4 regions of the Pseudomonas sp. NLJ1 genome follow, and region 3 is predicted to be linked to each of the others. Evidence: riboswitches for the same ligand, from Rfam matches in the RefSeq annotation. Region 3 holds a riboswitch; each other region holds the start of a gene.
What was found. A riboswitch is a leader RNA that binds a small molecule or an ion and turns the genes downstream of it on or off. The one in region 3 is predicted to bind cobalamin.
Positions count from the first base shown of each region.

Region 1: it holds a riboswitch for cobalamin, as region 3 does, so the genes downstream of both, cobO (cob(I)yrinic acid a,c-diamide adenosyltransferase) here and R9B85_RS00100 (CbtB domain-containing protein) in region 3, are expected to answer to the same signal.
Region 2: it holds a riboswitch for cobalamin, as region 3 does, so the genes downstream of both, R9B85_RS22040 (ABC transporter substrate-binding protein) here and R9B85_RS00100 (CbtB domain-containing protein) in region 3, are expected to answer to the same signal.
Region 4: it holds a riboswitch for cobalamin, as region 3 does, so the genes downstream of both, R9B85_RS22050 (TonB-dependent receptor) here and R9B85_RS00100 (CbtB domain-containing protein) in region 3, are expected to answer to the same signal.

Region 1 covers NZ_CP137735.1:4,120,657-4,126,050, reverse strand. The annotation lists gene cobD (threonine-phosphate decarboxylase CobD) at 1-466, opposite strand, end outside; gene cbiB (adenosylcobinamide-phosphate synthase CbiB) at 459-1,367, opposite strand; gene bluB (5,6-dimethylbenzimidazole synthase) at 1,364-2,014, opposite strand; gene R9B85_RS18710 (cobyrinate a,c-diamide synthase) at 2,011-3,306, opposite strand; gene cobO (cob(I)yrinic acid a,c-diamide adenosyltransferase) at 3,303-3,914, opposite strand; cobalamin riboswitch at 4,035-4,254, opposite strand; gene R9B85_RS18700 (hypothetical protein) at 4,422-5,000, shown strand; gene R9B85_RS18695 (DUF3077 domain-containing protein) at 5,196-5,394, opposite strand, start outside.
Region 2 covers NZ_CP137735.1:4,874,439-4,879,832, reverse strand. The annotation lists gene R9B85_RS22045 (DUF1624 domain-containing protein) at 137-1,303, shown strand; cobalamin riboswitch at 1,332-1,529, shown strand; gene R9B85_RS22040 (ABC transporter substrate-binding protein) at 1,641-2,651, shown strand; gene R9B85_RS22035 (FecCD family ABC transporter permease) at 2,651-3,667, shown strand; gene R9B85_RS22030 (ABC transporter ATP-binding protein) at 3,664-4,452, shown strand; gene R9B85_RS22025 (OprD family porin) at 4,469-5,394, shown strand, end outside.
Region 3 covers NZ_CP137735.1:18,712-24,105, forward strand. The annotation lists gene R9B85_RS00080 (pirin family protein) at 1-64, opposite strand, end outside; gene R9B85_RS00085 (alpha/beta fold hydrolase) at 161-1,033, opposite strand; gene R9B85_RS00090 (LysE family translocator) at 1,055-1,684, opposite strand; gene R9B85_RS00095 (GNAT family N-acetyltransferase) at 1,809-2,288, shown strand; cobalamin riboswitch at 2,393-2,616, shown strand; gene R9B85_RS00100 (CbtB domain-containing protein) at 2,710-2,898, shown strand; gene R9B85_RS00105 (CbtA family protein) at 2,908-3,594, shown strand; partial or broken gene R9B85_RS00110 (low affinity iron permease family protein) at 3,607-3,837, shown strand; gene R9B85_RS00115 (M42 family peptidase) at 3,834-4,907, opposite strand; gene R9B85_RS00120 (DUF3618 domain-containing protein) at 5,051-5,394, opposite strand, start outside.
Region 4 covers NZ_CP137735.1:4,880,656-4,886,049, forward strand. The annotation lists gene R9B85_RS22050 (TonB-dependent receptor) at 1-1,371, opposite strand, end outside; cobalamin riboswitch at 1,481-1,689, opposite strand; gene nhaR (transcriptional activator NhaR) at 1,724-2,617, opposite strand; gene R9B85_RS22060 (hypothetical protein) at 2,751-2,990, shown strand; gene R9B85_RS22065 (TerC family protein) at 3,020-3,772, shown strand; gene R9B85_RS22070 (hypothetical protein) at 3,905-4,078, opposite strand; gene R9B85_RS22075 (peptidase C39 family protein) at 4,301-4,978, shown strand; gene R9B85_RS22080 (NAD(P)/FAD-dependent oxidoreductase) at 5,100-5,394, opposite strand, start outside.

The DNA.
Region 1 (5,394 bases), 1.5 Mb from region 3:
GGGCAGCCAGGCGCGCGTGCCACTCCAGCAGGCGCTCACGCGGCACCCGGCGGCCGGTGGGGTTGTTGGGGTTGACCAGCACCAGTACATCGAGGCTGTCGAGCGTCGCGTCGACCTGCGTTTCGTCCAGCTCCAGCAACTGGTGCCCCGCCCGTTGCCAGGCGTAGGGGTGCTCGGCATAGCACGGCGTCATTACCCCTACCCGACCGGTTGCGCGCAGCAGTGGCAAGGCCTGGATCGCAGCTTGGGAACCAGCCACCGCCAGCAATTGGCGGGCGCCGTAATACGCCCGTGCAGCGTCTTCCAGGCCGTCCTCGGTCTCCGGCAGGCGGGCCCAGGCCTCCATGGGAATCGGTGGAATCGGAAAAGGCCATGGCGCAATGCCGCTGGACAGATCGAGCCACTGCTCGCGGGCGATGCCGTATTGCCGTACCGCCCGCAGCAGGCGGCCTCCGTGTTCAAGCATTGATATAGGCCCCCAGGCAGATCACCAACAGCCACAGCCATACGCCGCGCTGCACCAGGCCCCAGCCGCGCTCGATGGCGTCGGCGTCGGCCACTGGCCCGTCACCCAGGCGTGGCCGCTCATGCAGCTCGCCGTGGTACACCGCTGGCCCACCGAGTTCCACCCCTAACGCACCAGCACCGGCAGCCATCACCGGCCCGGCATTGGGGCTATCCCACAGCGGGCCCTGCTTGCGCCAGCAGGCCAGGGCCAGGCGGGTCTTGCCCAGCAGCGCGTAGGTCAATGCCACCAGCCTGGCGGGAATATAGTTGAGCACATCGTCGACGCGCGCCGCGCACCAGCCGAAGCGTTCGAAGCGCTCGTTGCGGTAGCCCCACATGGCGTCCAGGGTGTTGCTCAGGCGGTACAGCACCACGCCCGGCGCGCCAGCCACCACGAACCAGAACAGCGCGGCGAATACCGCGTCGCTGCCATTCTCCAGCACCGATTCGGTGGCCGCTCGGGCTACCGCGGGTTCGTCCAGTTCGCGGGTTTCGCGGCTGACCAGGTAGCCCACACGGCGCCGCGCTTCCTGTAGGTCACCCTGGCGCAAGGCACTGGCCACCGGCAACACATGTTCGCCCAGGCTGCGCAGCCCGACAGCGCAGTACAGTGCCAGCACATCGACCAGCCAGCCGATATACGGCAGCCAGGAGAGGATCAGTGCCAACAGGGTAAGCGGCACCACGGCGAGGAACCATGCGCTCACCCCGTGGCTGCGCCAGCCGCGCCCACCGGCATTCAAGCGGCGCTCAAGGTTACTGGCCATGTTGCCGAAGGCCACCAGCGGGTGGCGCCGCTGCGGCTCGCCCAGCAAGGCATCCAGGGCCACCCCGGCCACGGTCAGCAAGGCCACGCTCATTGGTGCTCTCCCCATTGGTTCTCAAAGAGCATTTCACTCAAAGGCCGTTCCTCGGCCCAGTTTTCCAGCACCAGCATCGGTGCCGGGTAGAACTCGGTTACCGGCCCCAGGCACAGCACTGCGACCGGCTTGGCCCCGGCCGGCATGCCCAGCAGCGCCGCCAGCGCCTGCGGGTCGAACAGCGACACCCAGCCCATGCCAAGGCCTTCGCCACGGGCGGCCAGCCACAGGTTCTGGATGGCGCAGGCCAGCGAGGCCAGGTCCATTTCGGGCAAAGTGCGGCGGCCGAAGATATGCGGCTCGCGGTTGTCCATCAGGGCGGCCACCAGCAGCTCGGCGCAGTCGTTGATGCCTTCCACCTTCAGTTTCATGAAGGCGTCGGAGCGTTCGCCCAAGGCTTCGGCGGTACGTACCCGCTCTGCTTCCACCAATGCCTGGATGCGCGTGCGCAGGTCGCGCCGGGTGATGCGGATGAAACGCCAGGGCTGCATCAACCCGACGCTCGGTGCCTGGTGCGCGGCAGCCAACAGGCGGCCCAGCAGTTCCGGGGCTACCTCGCCACCGGCGAAGTGGCGCATGTCACGGCGTTCGCCGATGGCCCGGTAGATCGCGGCGCGCTCGACGTCGCTGTAGGCGTGCTCGCTCATGGTCGCAACAGCGCCGCCGCCGCATCTGGGTTGGAGGGGAAGTAGAAGTGCACGTAGGAAGCCGTCAGCCGACCCAGGCGGTACACCGCTTCGTTGCCACGCCCGCCGTTGGGGCTCAGGCCTCGGGCAATCGGCTCCAGTGCGGTACTGGTCAGCGAATGGTGATAGGTGTGCCCGCGCAAGGTGCCTTCCGGTAGTTCCACCGCCTGCAGCGCCAGGGCTGCCAGGCGCTTCTGCATGGTTGCTTCGCCGGGCAGCAGGCCGAGCAGTTCGGCACGCTCGCCGGCTACGTCAGTCAGGGCATCGAGCAGGTACAGCATGCCGCCGCACTCTGCCAGCAACGGTTTGCCCAAGGCGTGATGGGCGCGTATCGCCTCGCTCATCGGCGCATTGGCGGCCAGGGCGTGATGGTGCAGTTCGGGATAACCGCCCGGCAGGTACAGGCTGTCCACTGCTGGCAGCTCGCGGTCATGCAGCGGCGAGAAAAACTCCAGCTGTGCCCCCAGCTTGCGCAGCAGGTCGAGGTTGGCGCCATAGGTGAAGGCAAAGGCCTCGTCCCGCGCCACGCCAATGCGCACACCGGTCAACGAGGCAGCACTGGCTTGCGGTTCGGGTTCGGCAAAGGCCACTGGCGGCGGCAAGGCAGCATCGCAACTGGCACCAAGCGCCTCGGCAGCGGCATCCAGGCGCGCGTCCAGGTCGTTCAGTTCGCTGGCCTGGACCAGCCCCAGGTGGCGGCTGGGCAGCTCGATACCGCGCTCGCGGGACAAGCCCCCATACCAGCGCAGGCCTTCGGTCAGGCTGCCTTCCAGCAGTTGCGCATGGCGCAGGCTGCCAACCCGGTTGGCCAGCACACCGGCAAATGGCAGGTCCGCCTGGTAGCGCGCCAGGCCCAAGGCCAGGGCGCCGAAGGTCTGGGCCATGGCCGTGCCATCGATCACCGCCAGCACCGGCACGCCGAAGTGGCGCGCCAGGTCGGCGCTGGACGGCGTGCCGTCGAACAGCCCCATCACCCCTTCGATCAGGATCAGGTCGGCCTCGCCGGCGGCTTCCCACAGCAGGCGGCGGCTTTCCTCGGCGCCGATCATCCACAGGTCGAGCTGATACACCGGCGCGCCGCTGGCCCGCTCGAGGATCATCGGGTCGAGAAAGTCGGGCCCGCACTTGAACACCCGCACCTTGCGCCCGAGGTTGCGGTGCAGGCGGGCCAGGGCGGCGGTGACGGTGGTCTTGCCCTGGCCAGAGGCCGGTGCCGCGATCAGTACGGCGGGGCAATGGCGCGGCTGGCTCACAGCTCCACGCCCTTCTGTGCACGAATGCCGGCCTGGAACGCGTGCTTGAGCATGCCCATCTCGGTCACGGTGTCGGCCAGCTCGATCATCTCGGGTTTCGCGGCACGGCCAGTGACGATTACATGCTGCATCGGTGGGCGGGCCTGGATGTCGGACAGCACCTGATCAAGGTCGAGGTAGCCGTGCTTGAGGGCGATGTTCAGTTCATCGAGCACCACGAACTGCACGCTCGGGTCTTGCAGCAACTGGCGCGACACGGCCCAGGCCGCTTCGGCGGCGGCGATGTCGCGCTGGCGGTCCTGGGTTTCCCAGGTAAAGCCTTCGCCCATCACGTGGTAGCGCACCTGCTCGGGGAAGCGGCGGAAGAACAGCTCCTCGCCGGTGCTGTTGCGGCCTTTGATGAACTGCACCACACCGCACTGCATGCCATGGCCCAGGGCGCGAGCGAGCATACCGAAGGCCGAGCTGCTCTTGCCCTTGCCATTGCCGGTCAGCACCAGCAGCAGGCCGCATTCGTTGGGGGAATTGGCGATACGTTCGTCGATGATCGCCTTCTTGCGCTGCATGCGCGCCAGGTGGCGTTCGTCGCGTTCGGTGGATTCGCTCATCAGGGTTCTCCGCTGGCTGGCGCCACGGCAACGCGCGGCGACAGGTAAAAGGCGGGCAGACGGAGAACGCGCAGGGGCCGTGGCCGTACGCCACGGTGCACCGCGCATCACCCTCCGTGATGCCGTTGGCAGTATCAGGCCGGTCTCCGGGCTTGTGAGCGGGCCTTGGCCCAAGCCTGCGCGCCTTCCCGGGTGCTGGCACCCAGTGGCCCTGCGCGGCCGCGACTCACCTACCGTTGCGGGGGCAGCGCCGGAATCGCGCCATGCTGGCACCCACCGGCTTCCCAGTTTCACCCTGCCCAGACGGGGCTGGCAGGACACCTGAAACACGCGCGAAGGTTAGAGGGTTGCACCGGGAGCGTCAATCGAAGCGGGCTGCTTTGCAGTCGAACAGGCATCGCCCGGGTAATGGCCAATTCACCTGGTTGTGCCACACTGAATACAGTGATATCACATAGCCATTACTTTCAGCTGAACGCGACAACAACGATAACAGGAGAGCGCAGCATGCGAGGCCAGATCATCAACAACCCGCGTCTGGAGTTCCTCGCCCCGGCGCTGGAGCGCTGGGGCGACTGTATCGACCGCTTCAACCAGTTTGCCGGCGATGCCGAAGCACCTTATTGGCATGGTGCAGCCGCCAATACCGGCCTGCTTGCCGCAGCGGCGTGGCAGGCCGAACTGGCGGCGCTGCAGCAGTTTGCCGGCAAGAAGCAGCGCGACGAAGGCGAGTATGAAGGGCGCTGCGACCTGTCGATAAGCAGTGCCGATGAAGCGCTGTACCTCAGTGTCAGCCAGCGCTGGCCAAAAATCGCCCGGCTGGACATGGCCGACGCCCTGCAGCAGACCGCTGCCCTCGCGCGTCAGGTGGCCTACCCCAGCCAGTTGAAGGCCGGGGCGTTGTTCATCAGCCCGTGGAAGGCTGGCCAGCATGCCAGCCCCGAGGAACTGCAGGACCTGGTCGACGACCTGCAGAAACATACTGCCTGTGCCATCGCCTGGTACTTCCCGTATGCCTATCGCAAGTTGCACAACGAGCTGGGGCAGTATTTTCCGGGGGTGGCGTTGTTGCTCAAGCAGGCTTGAAGCAACTTCGGCTCAGGCCGGGGCCGGAACTCGTTTCGCAAGCGCGATATGGCTTCTGTGGGAGCGGGCGTGCCCGCGAAGAATTCAACGCGGTGGCTGGCACCGGCTACGCCGGTATTCGCGGGCGCGCCCGCTCCCACAGAGCCCCTGCTAAATCTTTCAGTTATATGCGGCCCCCTGCGCGCCCTTCAGGTCCTAACGCATCATGCCGAGTTCGGCATCATCCAGCAGCGCTTTGCCCAAGGCACAAAGGTAGTGCGCGGCCCAGATCAGCTTTGGCTTGTCTTCCATCAGGCCGTCGATGGTCAGATCCCGTGCATAGCCAATCAATTCCGAGGCTTGTTCGCGGGCGTTCTGGCAGGAGATGCCGGGTTCGATGCGGAACAGGGGGTGG
Region 2 (5,394 bases), 780 kb from region 3:
TACGGTGACGTACCTGTGGGAGCGGGTTTACCCGCGAAGAGGCCGGCACAGGCAGCACAAAAACATCTACCTCTCCGGGATAATTTAGTTATAAGATAACGTTTCAGTTGACATCGATTCCTAACAGCGACCTCCCATGACAAGCGCCAGCGCCACCCCCACCCTGCTCACCCAGCGCCTGCAGAGCATCGATGCCCTGCGCGGCCTGGTGATCCTGTTCATGCTCCTGGACCACGTCCGTGAAACCTTCTTTCTGCACCGCCAGGTCAGCGACCCTATGGCCATCGACGCCACCGAGCCGTCGCTGTTCTTCAGCCGCACCCTGGCCCACCTGTGCGCGCCGGTGTTCGTCATGCTGACCGGCCTGTCGGCCTGGCTGTACGGCGAGAAACACCAGGGCCGCAGCGATGTCGCGGCGTTCCTGTTCAAGCGCGGGCTGTTCCTGGTGGCGCTGGAATTCACCCTGGTCAACTTCGCGTGGACCTTCCAGCTGCCACCCAGCGTCATCTACCTGCAAGTGATCTGGGCCATCGGCGTGAGCATGATCGCCCTGTCGCTGCTGGTGTGGCTGCCACGTGCCGCCCTGATCGCCCTGGGCGCAATCATCATCGCCGGCCACAACCTGCTCGATGGCCTGCACTTTGGCGCCGAATCCGCCCTGCATGTGCCGTGGGCAATCCTGCATGACCGGGGCTGGCTGGAGTTCTCCGAAAGCCTGCGCCTGCGCACCTCCTACCCGGTACTGCCGTGGATCGGCGTCATCGCCCTAGGCTACGGCCTGGGCCCCTGGTTCGCCCGTGGCAGCGAGGCCGGCCAACGCCAGCATCGCCTGCTGCTGGCCGGGCTGATCGCGCTGCTGGGCTTTGTCGTGCTGCGCCTGGTCAACGGCTACGGCGAGGCGCCGTGGAGCACTTACCCGAGCGTCACGCAAACCCTGATGAGCTTCTTGAACATCACCAAGTACCCGCCGTCGCTGCTGTTCCTGGCGCTGACCCTGGGCTGTGGCCTGATGTTGCTGCGCGCCTTCGAACGTGCCGGCCAGGCCCGCTGGATCAGTGCCCTGGCGGTGTTCGGTGCGGCACCGATGTTCTTCTACCTGCTGCACCTGTATGTGCTGAAGCTGCTGTATCTGGCCAGCCTGGCGCTGTTCGGCCGCAACCATGGTGACTACTTCGGCTTCGACGGCATTGCCGCGGTGTGGCTGGCGGCAGTGCTGCTCGCGGTTTCGCTGTACCTGCCGGTGCGCTGGTTCGCCCGCCTGAAGGCGCGGCGGCGCGACATCACCTGGCTGAAGTACTTCTGAAAAGCGTTTTCACCCGGCGGCACGATGGTCTACCATGCCGGCCGCCGGTTTCCACCACGGAAACAATAGGGAATCCCAGGCCCGCCAATTCGGGCCAAACGGAACTGCCCCCGCAACTGTAGGTGCCGAGCCTGCTCCATCGATGCCACTGGGCCACGAACCCGGGAAGGCCGGAGCCAGGCGATGACGCACCAGTCAGGAGACCTGCCGGCCTACATTCACCAACCGGCGGGGTGTCCGGGATTGGCCATCAGTGTTGCCCCTTCGGCCAGCGGGGGCTCGGCGATGCCTGTCCGTGCGTTCCTCACCCGAACTGTCCGATAGGAGATCGCCCAGCATGCTGCCCCGTTTTGCCACCCTGCTCGCCGGCCTGGGCCTCACCGGCCTGGCCCAGGCTGCTGCCACCCATTACCCGCTGACGCTGGACAACTGCGGCAAGCCGCAAACCTTCGCCCAGGCGCCGCAACGCACGGTCACCATTGGCCAGGCCAGTACCGAGCTGCTCTACGCGCTGGGGCTGGGCGACAAACTGGCTGCCACCTCGCTGTGGTTCAACAACGTGCTGCCCGAGTACCAGGTGCAGAACGCCAAGGTGCCGCGCCTGGCCGACAACGAGCCCAGCTTCGAGGCGGTAGTGGGCAAGCGCCCGCAACTGGTGACAGTGCAGTTCGAATGGATGGTCGGTGCCCAGGGCGTGGTCGGCACCCGCGAGCAGTTCGATGAACTGGGCATCCCCACCTACCTGCTGCCGTCAGACTGCGAAGGCAAGGACAACCTGGTGGGCGCCGATGGCACCCGCCTGCAGGCGTTCCAGGTCGACACCATCTACAAGAGCGTCAGCCAGCTGGCGGCAATCTTCGACGTGCAGGACCGTGGCTCGGCCCTGAATGCCGAGCTCCAAGGCCGCCTGGACAGTGCCAGGGCGCAACTGGCCGGCAAGGACCTGTCCGCCACCTCGGCGCTGTTCTGGTTCTCCAGCGCCGACCTGCACATCGACCCCTACGTGGCGGGCCGCCAGGGGGTCGCCGACTTCATGCTGCGTACCCTCGGCGTGCGCAACGTGGTCGAGTCCAGCGAAGAGTGGCCGACCGTAGGCTGGGAAACCCTGGCCAAGGCCAACCCCTCGTGGCTGATCATTGCCCGCATGGACCGCCGCCGCTACCCCGCCGATGACTACCAGAAGAAGCTGGCATTCCTGCGTAGCGACCCGGTAACGCGCAACATGGACGCGGTGAAGCACGATCGCATCGTCATCCTCGACGCCGACGCCATGCAGGCCGGCATTCGCTTGTTCAGCGGCGTGCAGACGCTGGCCGCCGCCTTCGCCAGCGGCAAAGCAGCCCAATGATGATGCGCCTGCTACCCTGCATCGCCGTTGCCCTGGCCGCCCTGTTGGCAGCCCTGCTGGCCGGCACTGCCATCGGTGAAACCAACCTGGCGCCCGGCGTGGTCGGCCAGGTGCTGGCCAACCACCTGTGGCAGGCCGGCTATCCGGTCGACCTGATCGACGCCGGCATCGTCTGGAACTACCGCCTGCCCCGCACCCTGGTCGCTGCGGCCTGCGGCGCAGGCCTTGCCACCTGCGGCGTGATCCTGCAGGCACTGTTGCGCAATCCGTTGGCCGAGCCTTACCTGCTGGGGTTGTCTGCAGGCGCCTCGACCGGTGCGGTGCTGGTCGGCCTGCTGGGCTTCGGCAGCCTGGCGCTGAGCATGTCCGGCGGCGCCTTCATCGGCGCCCTGGCAGCGTTCGCTCTGGTACTGGTGCTGTCCAGGGCAGCCGGCCCCAGCAACAACAACGCCCAGGTGATCCTTGCCGGGATCGCCGGCTCGCAACTGTTCAACGCCCTTACCGCCTTCCTCATCACCATGTCGGCTACTGCCGAGCAGGCGCGCGGCATCCTGTTCTGGCTGCTGGGCAACCTCAGTGGCGTACGTTGGCCTTCGGTGTGGCTGGCCGTGCCAGTTGTACTGTTCGGGCTGTTGGTGTGCCTGTGGCATCGCCGTGCCCTGGATGCCTTCACCTTCGGTGCCGACTCGGCGGCGTCGCTGGGCATCCCGGTGCGGCGTACCCAGTTGCTGCTGATCAGCTGCGCGGCACTGGTGACCGCCGTGATGGTGTCCGTCGTCGGCGCCATCGGTTTTGTCGGGCTGGTGATCCCCCATGCCCTGCGCCTGCTGCTCGGCCCCGGGCACAGCCGCCTGCTGCCCGCCAGCGCACTGGGCGGGGCCCTGTTCCTGATTGCCGCCGACATCCTGTCGCGCACCTTGATCCCTGGCCAGGTGATCCCCGTTGGCGTGGTCACCGCGCTGCTTGGCGCACCGGTCTTCGCGCTGATCCTGGTCAGCCGCCGGGGGCACCCATGACGGTCATGACGGCGGTACGGATGGCCCCCTTGAGTTGCCACGACCTGGGGCTGCAACTGGCCGGCAACACCGTGCTCAGCGCTATCGAGCTGAGCGTTGTCGCCGGTGAAACCCTGGGCATCGTCGGCCCCAACGGCTCGGGCAAATCCTCGCTGCTGAAAGTGCTGGCCGGGCTGCGCAAGCCAGGCAGCGGCAGCGTGCAGTTGCAGGGCGAACCGCTGGCACGGTTGCCCCGCCGCCGTGTCGCCCAGGCCCTGGCGCTGGTCGAACAGCAGGCCGACACCCTCGATGCGATCAGCGTGTTCGACGCCGTTGCCCTGGGCCGCACACCCTGGCTGTCGGCGCTGGCGCCATTCTCCCGGGAAGACCACGCAATCGTCGAGCAGGCCCTGGCCGACCTCGATGCCCTGCACCTGCGCGCACGCCTGTGGGGGTCGCTGTCCGGTGGCGAGCGCCAGCGCGTGCACATCGCCCGTGCCCTGGCACAGCGGCCGCAGGTGCTGCTGCTGGACGAGCCGACCAACCACCTGGATATCCAGCACCAGCTGAGCCTGTTGCAACAGGTGCAGGCCCTGCCGGTGACCAGCCTGGTGGCCCTGCACGACCTCAACCAGGCGCTCACCTGCGACCGCGTGGCGGTGCTCGACAAGGGCCGCCTGGTCGCCTTGGGCAAACCGCTCGAGGTGCTCACCCCCGAGCGCCTGCTGAACACCTTCGGCGTGCACGCCCACTACCTCATCGACCCCTTCGACGGCGCGCGCATCCTGCGTTTTCGCGCCCCCTGAACAGGAAGTTCTGCCCATGCCGCGCCCTGTCGCCCTGCTGCTTGCCAGCGCCCTGCTCGCGCCCCCAGCGCTGGCCGACTCCGCCCAGTCGCAAAGCAACGGTTTTGTCGAAGATGGCCGCTGGAGCCTGCTCAACCGCAGCGTATTCGACCAACGCGACTACAAGCATGGCGGGCGCAACAGTGCCGGGCGCAACGCTTACAAGCCGCGCAATGAACGCAGCGGCAAGGCCGAGGAATGGGCCTATGGCCTTATGGGTACCTTCCGGTCCGGTTTCACCCAGGGGCTGATCGGTGTCGGGGTCGACGCCCACGCCTACCTGGGTGTGCAACTCGACAGCGGCGGCGGGCGCGTGGGCAAGGCACGCTTGCTCGGGGTGGATAACGAGGGGCACCCGAAAAACGAATACAGCCGTGCCGGCGCGGCAGTGAAACTGCGCATGTCCGATACCGTGCTGTCCTACGGTGAGCAACGGGTCAAGACCCCGGTGTTCAGCTCCTCCGACAGCCGCCTGCTGCCCGAGACCGCAACCGGGTTCTTCCTTGACAGCACCGAGTTCGACAACCTCAGGCTGGTTGCCGGGCACTTCAACGAGAGCGCCGACCGCAACGCTTCCAGCCATGACCAGGGCTTCGTGGTGAACTACTCCAATGGCCGCCAGGGCAACAGCTTCGACCTGGCCGGCGTGGTGTGGAACCCCGGCGCCGCCTTCAGCGGCAGCCTGTACACCTCACGCTACCAGGACAGCTGGAACCAGCATTACCTGGGCAGCACCCTAAGCCATGCACTCGATGAGCGCCGCAGCCTCACCCTCGACCTCAACCTGTACCGCACCACCGACACCGGCAAAGCGCTGTCCGGGCGCATCGACAACACCACCTGGAGCCTGGTCTCGCGTTACGACCACGGGCCGCACGGTTTCAGCCTGGGCTGGCAGCAGGT
Region 3 (5,394 bases):
CCGGAAACCCATCACCTACCCAGTGGGCGTGAGGGCTGCGGTGAATACCCAGAATCGTTTTCATGAGAAGGCTCCTCTCTTGGTTGAGATAACCTTATCAATGATGCCAATCAGGCGGTAGCAGGCTTGTTTGGCATTCATCGTTCCACCCATGGAACAGTCAGCCTTGCAAGAAACCGAGCACCTGTTCGGCAGCCATGACCGGGTCTTCCTGCATGAAACAATGCCCGCCGGCAACCTGCCTGCCGCTGACATGAGGGTTGAGCGCCGCCAGGCGGTTCACCGAATGGGGCACGAAGGGGTAAGTGTGCTCGCCGTAAAGCACCCGCGTGGGCGTGCGGATCGCCGCCAGGCTCGCCCACATGCGTTTGGGGAACGAACTGAAGATTTCCACTTCGCGGCTGGGCCGGCACTTGAGCACCACCGCTTCGCCACAGTCACCGATGGCATGCTCTACGTAGGCCCGCAACGCCTCATCGGTCCAGCCCTTGAAGATACCCCGCCCATGCAGCGAAGCCAGGGCTGCCTCGCGGTCGGGCCAGTGGCTGCGACGGGTGGCAGCCTTGCGCGCCAGCGTATGACGCTGGTGCAAGCCGACCAGAGCCGCCACGCCCATCACACCCAGCATGCGCCGGCTGAACAGTACCGGGTCAAGCAGCACGGCACGCGTGAACAGTTGCGGCTCACTGGCCAGGATCAGGCCGGTGAGCACGCCACCGAAGCTGTGCCCGACGGCAAAGCGCGGCACGTCGCCATACTCGCCTCGCCCGGCTGCGAAAGCGTCCACCGCCAGCGCAGCGGTCCGGTTCCAGCCACGAAACACCCCACCATGGTCGCTGTCACCATGGCCCTGGACATCGCTGAGCCACAGGTCGAAATGTTCGCCCAGCCGCATCAGCAATGGCTGGTAGGCCAGGCAGCAGAAGCCGTTGCCGTGCAGGAAATGCAGCAACGGCTTGCCACTGGCCGGGGTTCGCCAGCCCCGCAGGGTGAAACCTTCGGCGCATTCGTGGGACCAGGGGATCAACTGCATCGGCTTACTGTACTCGCGGGGTCAGGAAAATGCCGATTCTACAAACAGCAGCGGGTACAGTGAAATCACCAGCAACAAGGCCATCAGGACATTGAACAGCATCAGCCAACGCGGGTTCTGCAACAGGTTGCGCAGGGCACTGCCAAACATCACCCATACCCCAACGCTCGGCAGGTTGACCAGGGCGAACAAGGCGGCAATGACAATGACGTTGGTCACATAGCCTTGCGCCGGCGTGTAGGTGGTGATTGCCCCCACTGCCATCACCCAGGCCTTGGGGTTGACCCACTGGAATGCCGCCGCGCCCCAGAAGCCCAGCGGTTTGCGGGCACTGGACGAAGCGGTGCCGACCGCCCCGGAGGTGGCGATTTTCCAGGCCAGGTACAGCAGGTAGGCGGCGCCGGTGTAGCGCAATACCGTGTACAGCACCGGCCAGGCCTTGAACACCTCCCCCAGGCCCAGGCCAACGGCCAGCACCATGACCATGAAACCGACGCTGATACCCATGGCGTGGGGAATGGAGCGGCGCACGCCGAAATTGACACCCGAGGCCAACAGCATGGTGTTGTTGGGGCCAGGAGTGATGGAAGACACGAAGGCGAACAGCACGAAGGCGGTCAGCAGGTCGGCAGAGGCAAGCATGGCAGGCATTCCACTTTCGTTATGGGTGCTGTCACACTAACGGAGTCCCCTCCTCTACAACCGGTACAGTTTCACTAAATTGTGTAGATACACATCGCTGTACCGCTACTCCCAGACCAAGGAAGCCGTCACCATGAGCCTCACCATTCGCCCTGCCGTTCGCAACGATGCCGAGCAGATCCTGGCCTTCATCACCGAACTGGCTGAGTACGAACGCGCCCGCCACGAGGTAATCGCCAGCGTTGCCGATATCGAGCACAGCCTTTTCGACGAGGGCAGCACCGTGCACAGCCTGATTTGCGAACGCGATGGCCGGGCAATCGGATTCGCCGTGTATTTCTATAGCTACTCGACCTGGCTAGGCCGCAACGGTATCTACCTGGAAGACCTGTACATCACTCCTGAGCAACGCGGCGACGGCGCCGGCCGGCAGTTGCTGCAGCACATTGCCCGCGAGGCGGTGGCGAACAAGTGTGGGCGGCTGGAATGGAGCGTGCTGGACTGGAACGAGCCGGCGATCGGCTTTTACCAGAAGCTGGGTGCCGAGCCGCAGGATGAGTGGGTGCGTTACCGGCTGGATGGGGACAAGCTGGCGGCGTTTGCCCGGGGCTGACCGGGAGCGCTTTGCGTCCGCTTCACAATCCCTGTGGGTGCGGAGTAGCCGAGGCGCCGGCAAACTCGATTCTGGCAATTGACGGCAGCCCCGCCCCATGGTCTCCTTATGCCTCGCGTTCAGGTGCCCCCAATGGGGGTGAAACGGGAAACCGGTGCGTCCCAGGCCCTCCAGCAGGGCCGGACAAGGCCGGTGCTGCCCCCGCAACGGTAAGCGAGCGAAGCGTCTGTACCACTGTGCCCGATCACCCGGCATGGGAAGGTGACGCCTTCCAGGAGCCTGGCTCCTCCTCGCAAGCCCGGAGACCGGCCTGGCGTTCATGAACACCCCGCGGTGGGCGGGCGCTGTTGCATTCCCCTGGGCTGCCACGCTCGGGGCTGCCGCGCTTGCCCGTTGCCCACAAAAAGCAGAGGAACGCGTCATGCCCGTCACCAGCGCCAAGCAACACAGCATTACTACCCCCGTTACCCTCAGCCAGCGTGTCGTCATCGCCGTCGGCGCCAGCCTGCTGGGCTTGTGCCTGGTGTACTTCGCTGGCTTCTCGCACATCGAGGCCGTGCACAACGCCGCCCACGACACCCGCCACAGCGCCGCCTTCCCCTGCCACTGAGTACGCCCGATGATCACACGCATTGCCCGTACCGCGGGCTTCAGCGGGTTGCTGGCGGCCTTGCTGCTGACCCTGCTGCAAAGCTTCTGGGTCGCCCCGCTGATTCTCGAGGCAGAAACCTACGAGTCCGCAGCCCCGGTCGGCCAGCACGAGCATGCCGGCGAAGTGGCAGCCCATGAACACAGCGCCGAAGCCTGGTCGCCGGAAGACGGCTGGCAGCGGGTGCTGTCCACCACTGGCGGCAACCTGGTGGTCGCGGTCGGCTTCGCCCTGATCCTCACCGCCCTGTACAGCCTGCGCGAACCCAAGCGTGCCGGCACCGGTGCACTATGGGGCCTGGCCGGCTTCGCAGTGTTCTGCCTGGCCCCGACCCTGGGCCTGCCGCCGGAACTGCCAGGTACTGCCGCCGCCGACCTGGGGCAACGCCAGGCCTGGTGGGTCGGCACCGCCAGCGCCACCGCGCTGGGCCTGGCCCTGCTGGTGTTCGCCCGCCACTGGTTGCTCAAGGCATTTGGCGCCGTGTTGCTGGTCATTCCTCATGTGATCGGTGCGCCGCAACCCGAGGTGCACGAAAGCCTTGCCCCCGCAGCGTTGGAAACCCAGTTCAAAGTGGCCTCCTGGCTGACCAACGCCGCCTTCTGGCTGGCCCTGGGCCTGCTCAGCGCCTGGCTGTTCCGGCGCTCCAATCAGGCCTGATGCCTGCCTTTTCAGAACACCCAGAACCGGGACAACGACATCATCCATGTGAAGCTCGACGAACTGATCCGCGCTACAAAATCAGCGGAGCAATCGGTACTAGGCCTCGAATCACTCGACAACCGGGAGATCCATCAACTTCGCAAAGAGTATCAGGCGATGGGCAGACACTGCGAAACGCCTCCACAGCCCCCTCGCGAGCGACAGGCAGACGATGCCGCTCGGGACAATCTGCAGCGCTAGCGGCCTATAAGGTCGTTTTCATCCTGGGAGCTCACCAGGAATTCGGCCAAGGTTTCCGCACAGGCTGAAATGCCATCCAGGAGTACCATCTCAAAGCCATGAGTGTTCTCTGTCGGGATCGCAATGCAACCTGCCCGGGCATCGATCCCTGCGCTCAATACCGCACTCGCATCCGACGCAAAGTCTACGAGCAATGCCGCCTGCGGCTTGTACCCTGCCCTGCGGCCAGCGGCGATCAGGCCTTGTACCACGGTGCGGCTGTAGTAGCCCTTCTGGTCACCGGTATTGATGATCGGGTCGGCTGACAGCTGCGTACCATACTCTTCGAGCACCGGGCCGACCTCGACCGCGATGGTGGTGTCGCCGGGCAACCGGGACGCGGCGTACATGGCACCGGCATTGGATTCTTCCTCCAGTGTGGTGAGCACGAACCACACATCCTGCTTCAGCGCCGCTCGCCTCTCACCCAGCAGCTTCGCACAGAGGATGACAGCGCTGATGGGAGCACGGTCATCGAGAAAATGAGCGGCAACACAGTCCTGCACTTTGAATGGCCGACGCCAGTGCTGGCTGAGCACGACCCGCGTACCTGGTCGAACCCCCAATGCCTGCAGTTCCTGCTTGGTCTTGCGTGTGACTACATGCACATCCTTCCACTGGACGTTTCCGGTCAGCACGTCTCTTCCGTTGGCAGTCCGACTGCTACTGTGCATCGAGCCATACGACAGCACGCCAGGCAGGATCTGCTCATCGCCCAGGATGTCGACAGGGCAGACACCAAAGCTGATCGGTTGCGCTCCCCCGAGGGCAAGCACCTCCAGTGTGCCGTTGTCGTGGACATTCTTGACGATCATCGCGATCTCATCGAGGTGGGCCATTACACGTATGGCTGCCTGCGGATTGCATGCAAGCCCGGCGCGAATGACCCCTACCACGTTGCCGGCAGAATCGATGTGCGTGTCATCACAGAAGTTGGCGAGCTCTCGCAGGCAAATGGTGCGCACCTCATCCTCTTGCCCACCTGGCCCGCGGGCATTGAGGAGTTCGGTCAACAACGCGTCGATCTTCAAGGCAGAACCTCCCTGTTTAAAGTTGCAAGCGGTTGACCGGCCCACTTGGCACGCGTTCATTATCAAGTGGGCTGGAGGAGCTCGCGGATAGCCGCCAGCCCGCTGCCCAGGCAGAACAGGCTGGCAACGCACATCCCGCAGGATCAGGAATTGAAGCCCAACCCTGAGGAAAGATCGGAGTCTCCAGGCCTGCGCTCTGCCTGGGTCGACGCCTTGCCACCCGCCTGATCGAACGACTCTTCGACCGACGCCTTCACCTCGCGGCCCTTGGCCTTGAGCGTGTCGGTCAAACGATCACTGCTGGCGCCCATCAGCTGGTCTTCCTTGCGGGTACCGGGTAGCGCCGCCCCCAATGCCGCACCCAGTGCTATTCCCAAAGCAGCCAATACCAGAGGTTGCTCCTGAAGCAGGTGATCGAACTGGCCCTTCAATGCCGCGGCCTGATCGGTAGCCTTGTGTGCCGAATGGCGCAGGGTGTCCGCGGAAG
Region 4 (5,394 bases), 780 kb from region 3:
GGTGGTCAGCCTCTCCTGGACGATGTGGTTCTGGTCGCGGCGTACACCGGTGACCAGTGACAGGCGATCGCTCAACTGCAGACGGTTTTCGGCGAACAGGGCAAAGGTGTGGGTGCTGGACAGGGTTTGCGGGCGCAGTGGCGAGGCGCTGTGGAACCAACCTGGTTGCGGTTGCCACGGGTCGACGTAGTCGCCGCCCACATCGTTGTAGGGCGCGTTGCTGTCGACGTTGAAGCGGACCTTGTTGTACTCGGCGCCGACCACGGTCTTGCTGGCCAGACCGAACAGTGTGTGGTCGAGGGTGAAGGCCTGGCGATCGCCGAACTGTTCCTGGTTGTGCTTGATCTGCAGGTAGCTGCCACGCAGCAGTTGCTGGCGCCCTGCATCCCAGCTGTAGTCCTCGGCATTGCGCCAGTGACGGCGGCTCTTGATGTAGTACAGCTGGTTGCTGGCGCTGAGGTGGTCGTTCAACGTCCAGTCGGTGTTCAGGCGGGTCCATTCATCGACGTAATGCTGCACGTCGTTCTGCACGTTGTAGTTCTTGTCGCGCAGGCTGCTGCGGTAGCGGCCGTCGATCAGCGGGGTGCCGTAATAGTTGGCAGGCTGCGCATCGCCACGGTCGTGGGCGAGGGTGAAGCTGAGGTCGTCGCTGGCATCGAAGCGCAGTGCGGCGCTCAACGCCAGGCTGCGCGACGGCGTGCGGTCGACCCAGCCGTTACCGGCTTGCTGGTTCAGGGCCAGGCGGTAGCTCAGGCGCTCGCCAAGGCTGCCGCCGCTGTCCAGGCCGAGCTGCTGGCGGTCCCACGAACCGTAGCCCAGGCGCAGGTGGTTGCGCACCTCGCCGGCAAACGGCTTTTTCGGGACCACGTTGACCACCGCACCGGTGGCCCCTTCGCCATACAGCACCGAGGCCGGGCCGCGAATCACATCGATGCGCTCGACCATCCACGGGTCGATCGGGAACGTCTGGGTGCCGGCACCAGTGTACAGGCGTGCGCCGTCGAACAAGGTCATCACCGAGTTGTGCCCGGTAAAGCCGCGGGCGGACAGGCCCGTGCCGCCGTCGCCCGGGGAGCCGATGTAGCTGATGCCCGGTGAGCGGGTCACCGCGTCCTGCACGGTGAGGTTGTTGCGCTGCTGGATCTCCTCGGCGCTGATGCTACTGGTGCTGGCCGGTGTCTCCAGGGCGCTCAGGCCCAGGCGCGAGCCAGCCTGGGTCGGGGTGGCCAGGTCGATGGCGTGGCTGTCGAAGGTGTCGGTGATGGCCGTTGAGGGCAGGGCCAATGGTTGTCGGTCGAGGTCATCGGCCAGGGCCGGCAGGGAAACGGCCAGGCAGGCCGCCAGGGGGTGAAGCTTGAAGATACGGGACATGTCGTTCCACTACTGCAGGAATGAATGGATCCCGGTGGAAAACACGCAAAGGCACACCGTGCACGCAGGCGCGCGCACCGATACCGGCCTGCGCCCGCCCACCGCGGGTTGCCAAGTGAAGCTCCAGGCCGGTCTCCGGGCTTGCGAGGGGCATGAAACCTTCACCTTCCCATGCAGGTGCACAGTGGTATCTCGAAGGGTTCGCTCGCTTACCGTTGCGGGGGCAGCGCCGGACTTGTCGTGGGGTAACACGACGCACCGGCTTCCCGTTTCACCCTGCGCGCGGCGGCGCAGGGCACCTGAAACTGGCAGGCATATGACCATTGAAATGCGGGGGCGTCAAATCTGCCCTCTACCAATGAAACAACTCCCGTCGCGCCCCCTCGGTAATCGCCACGATCCCCGGGTGCTTGACCTTGCGTTCTACCGAAATGGCATAGAACGACTCGTGCACCGCGTCGGTCTGCCCGATCAGCTCCACGCCGTACTGGCGGCACACTTCCTCGGCGATCACGCTGGGCGCTACGAAGATGCCGCTGCCCGACTGCCCGAATGCCTGCATCAAGGCACTGTCATCGAACTCGCCCACGATCCGTGGCTGCACCTGCTGTTCACCCAGCCAGCGCAGCAGGCGGCTGCGTACCACGGTTTCCTGCCCGGGGATAAGCAATGGCGCATCCTGCAGGCAGGCGGGGAAGGGGCCTTCCAGGCGTTGTGCCAGCGCCAGGGTGGCGAAGAAGCTCAACCCGCATTCCCCCAGTTTCTGGCTATAACCTTTGATGTCCAGGTGGCTGGGCATGGGGCTGTCGGAAATCACCAGGTCCAGGCGCTGGATCGCCAGGTCGGCCAGCAGCCGTTCGAGCTTGTCTTCGCGGCAGTTGATGCGCAGCACCTCGTCCAGCTCCATGGTCGGTGCCAGCAGGCGGTAGACGATGGACTTGGGCACCACGTCCGCCACACCCACGCGGAACAGGATCTGTTCCTGCGGACCGGCCCGCAGCATGGCCTCCAGCTCGCTACCCAGCTGGAACATCTGCTCGGCATAGATCAGCGTCTGGCGCCCTGTTTCGGTCAGCTCCAGCTGGCGCCCCACGCGCTGGAACAACTCCAGGCCGTAGGTCTGTTCGAACAGGCTGATCTGCCCGCTGATGGTTTGCGGGGTGAGGTTCAACTGTTCGCTGGCGCGGGCGATGCTGCCGGTCTTGGCCACGGCCCAGAAGTAGTGCAACTGCCGATAGTTGAGCATCGGTATGTTTCCGGATTCGTAAAACCCGAAGTATAACCGCTGAAAAAACGAATTTTCCTGATGTATTACGCTCTTTAGAATGCGGCTCCATCAGGCGCCGTGCGCGCCGCCGGAATATGAAAGCGAGGAACCCATGCTGCAACTCAAATCCATCGGCACGCCGCTGGTGCTGGCCTTGGCCCTGTTCACCCTGGCCGGTTGCGAGCAGGCCGAGAAATCCGCCCAGCAGATGCTCGACCAGGCCGCACAGTCGGCCAAGCAGGCCATCGACGACACCAACAAGGCTGCACAGCAGGCGTTGAGCGAGGCCATCGGCAACGAAGGGCACAAGCCCAAGGACGCCGACAAGAAAGAAGACACCCAGGAAATCTGACCCCCAACCGCTGCTGCAGGATTTGAACAATGGAATATTTGCTGGAACTCGTCGCTAGCCCTACCGCCTGGGTTGCCTTGGCTACGCTGGTGGCCATGGAAGTCGTACTGGGCATCGACAACCTGATCTTCATCTCCATCCTGACCAACAAGCTGCCGCTGGAGTATCGCTCCAAGGCGCGCCGTATCGGTATCAGCATGGCCTTGGTCATGCGCCTGGCCTTGCTCAGCACGGTGGCCTGGATCGTCCAGCTGACCGACCCGGTGTTCGAGGTGTTCGGCAATGCCTTCTCCTGGAAGGACGTGATCCTGATTGCCGGTGGCCTGTTCCTGCTGTGGAAGGCGACCAAGGAAATCCACGAGAACGTCGACCCGCACGGTGCCAAGGAAGAAGCCAAGGTATCGTCGACGGTTACCCTGGGCTTTGCTGCGGCGATCTTCCAGATCCTGTTGCTGGACATCGTGTTCTCGGTTGACAGCATCATCACCGCCGTGGGCATGACCGAGCACCTGCCGATCATGATCATCGCCGTTATCACTGCCGTGATCGTCATGATGGTGGCCGCCGACCCGTTGGCCAACTTCATCAACGACAACCCGACCGTGGTGATGCTGGCCCTGGGCTTCCTGATCATGATCGGCATGACGCTGATCGCCGAAGGTTTTGGCGCCCATGTACCGAAGGGTTATGTGTACGCAGCCATGGCCTTCTCGACGGCGATCGAGATCCTCAACATCCTCGCCCGTCGGGCGCGCTTGAAGCGTGAGGCGGCAGAGGGTTGATGTAAAAAAGCGGGGCGCTTGCGCCCCGTTCGCGGGTGAACCCGCTCCCACAGATAACTCGCCGCTTCTGAAAGCAGTGGAGGATCTTGTGGGAGCGGGTTCACCCGCGAATGGGCCTCGAAACTTCTGAAATCAGTGCACCCCGGCATGCCGCCGCGCCCGGCGCACAGGCTGTGGCTTGGCGGGGGCCTGCGGTGGCAGGTGGTGGGAATGACGCCGCACGATACGCAGTACGCCCCACAGCATGGCGGCTGCAACGCTCAGCCACATGCCCACCAGCATGAGGATTGCCATGGTCAGGCTCATTTGTGCCTCCATCTCTATGGGCCGCGCTCGGTCGCCGACGCTGGCCCTCCAGACACTGCTTTAGTCTAGCCCTTCGCCTGTGACGTTCCATTGACCAAAGGTCTATCGCTTGGTCCGATTTGGCACTAGCCGGTGTCGGACTATACCCGCGCCGCTGTCCGACCTATGATCGTTGGCCAGAGCCGGGCGCTGCCTGCCTGGCGTTGAAGCAAGCGAGTGTCCATGCAGCAACTTTCCTTCAAGACCATCCCTCGTCGGCTGCTGGCTGCCTGCCTGGTAGCGGCCAGCCTGGCCGGTTGTGCCGGCGCCCCCTCCGCCAACCTCAAAGGCCTGCCACAGCGGGTCGAGATCAGCAGCGTACCGTTCTACCGTGGCAACGCCAACCACAGCGGGGCCATGGCATTGGCGGCGGTGCTGTCGCAACAGGGGGCTCCGATCACGCCGGGGCTGCTGGACAAGCCGCTGAACCTGCCCCAGGGCGCCGAGGTGCTGGACACGGGCATCCCCCGGGTAGCGCGCGACTACGGCATGGTGGTGTATCCGCTGGACAAGCAACTGGACGCGCTGTTGACCCAGGTGGCGGCGGGCAACCCAGTACTGCTGCGTTACGAGGATGGTTCGGCCTGGTGGAGCGAGCCACGCTATGCCGTGCTGATCGGCTACGACCGCTACAAGCAGCGGGTGCTGTTGCGCTCGGGCATGCACCGGCGGCAGCTGATGGCGTTCGATGACTTTGCCTCGGCGTGGGCGAAGCTTGGGAGTTGGGCGGTGCTGGTGCAGCCACCGCGGCAACTGCCGGCCCAGGTGGACCGCCAGCGCTGGTTGCAGGCTGCGGATGAACTGGCCCGGGCGGGGCAGGAGATTGCGGCCAGGCAGGCTGTGAGTAGCCTGAACAAGTAGCTTCTGCCTGTTCAAGCCCTTTCGCGGGCATGCCCGCTCCCACAGGTACTGCACAATATTCAAATCCTGTGCTGTACCTGTGGGAGCGGGTTCACCCGCGAAGAGGCCAAGCCTGCTTACATCAGAAGCCCAGGCGATCACGCAGGCTGTAGTACCAGGCGCCAAGGGCGCTGAACGGCACGCGCAGCATCTGGCCACCCGGGAACGGGTAGTGCGGCAGGCCGGCGAAGGCGTCGAAACGCTCGGCCTGGCCACGCATGGCCTCGGCCAGCACCTTGCCCGCCAGGTGGGTGTAGGTCACGCCGTGACCCGAGCAGCCCTGGGAGTAGTAGATGTTGTCGCCGATACGGCCAACCTGTGGCAGACGCGACAAGGTCAGCAGGAAGTTGCCGGTCCAGGCGTAGTCGATCTTCACG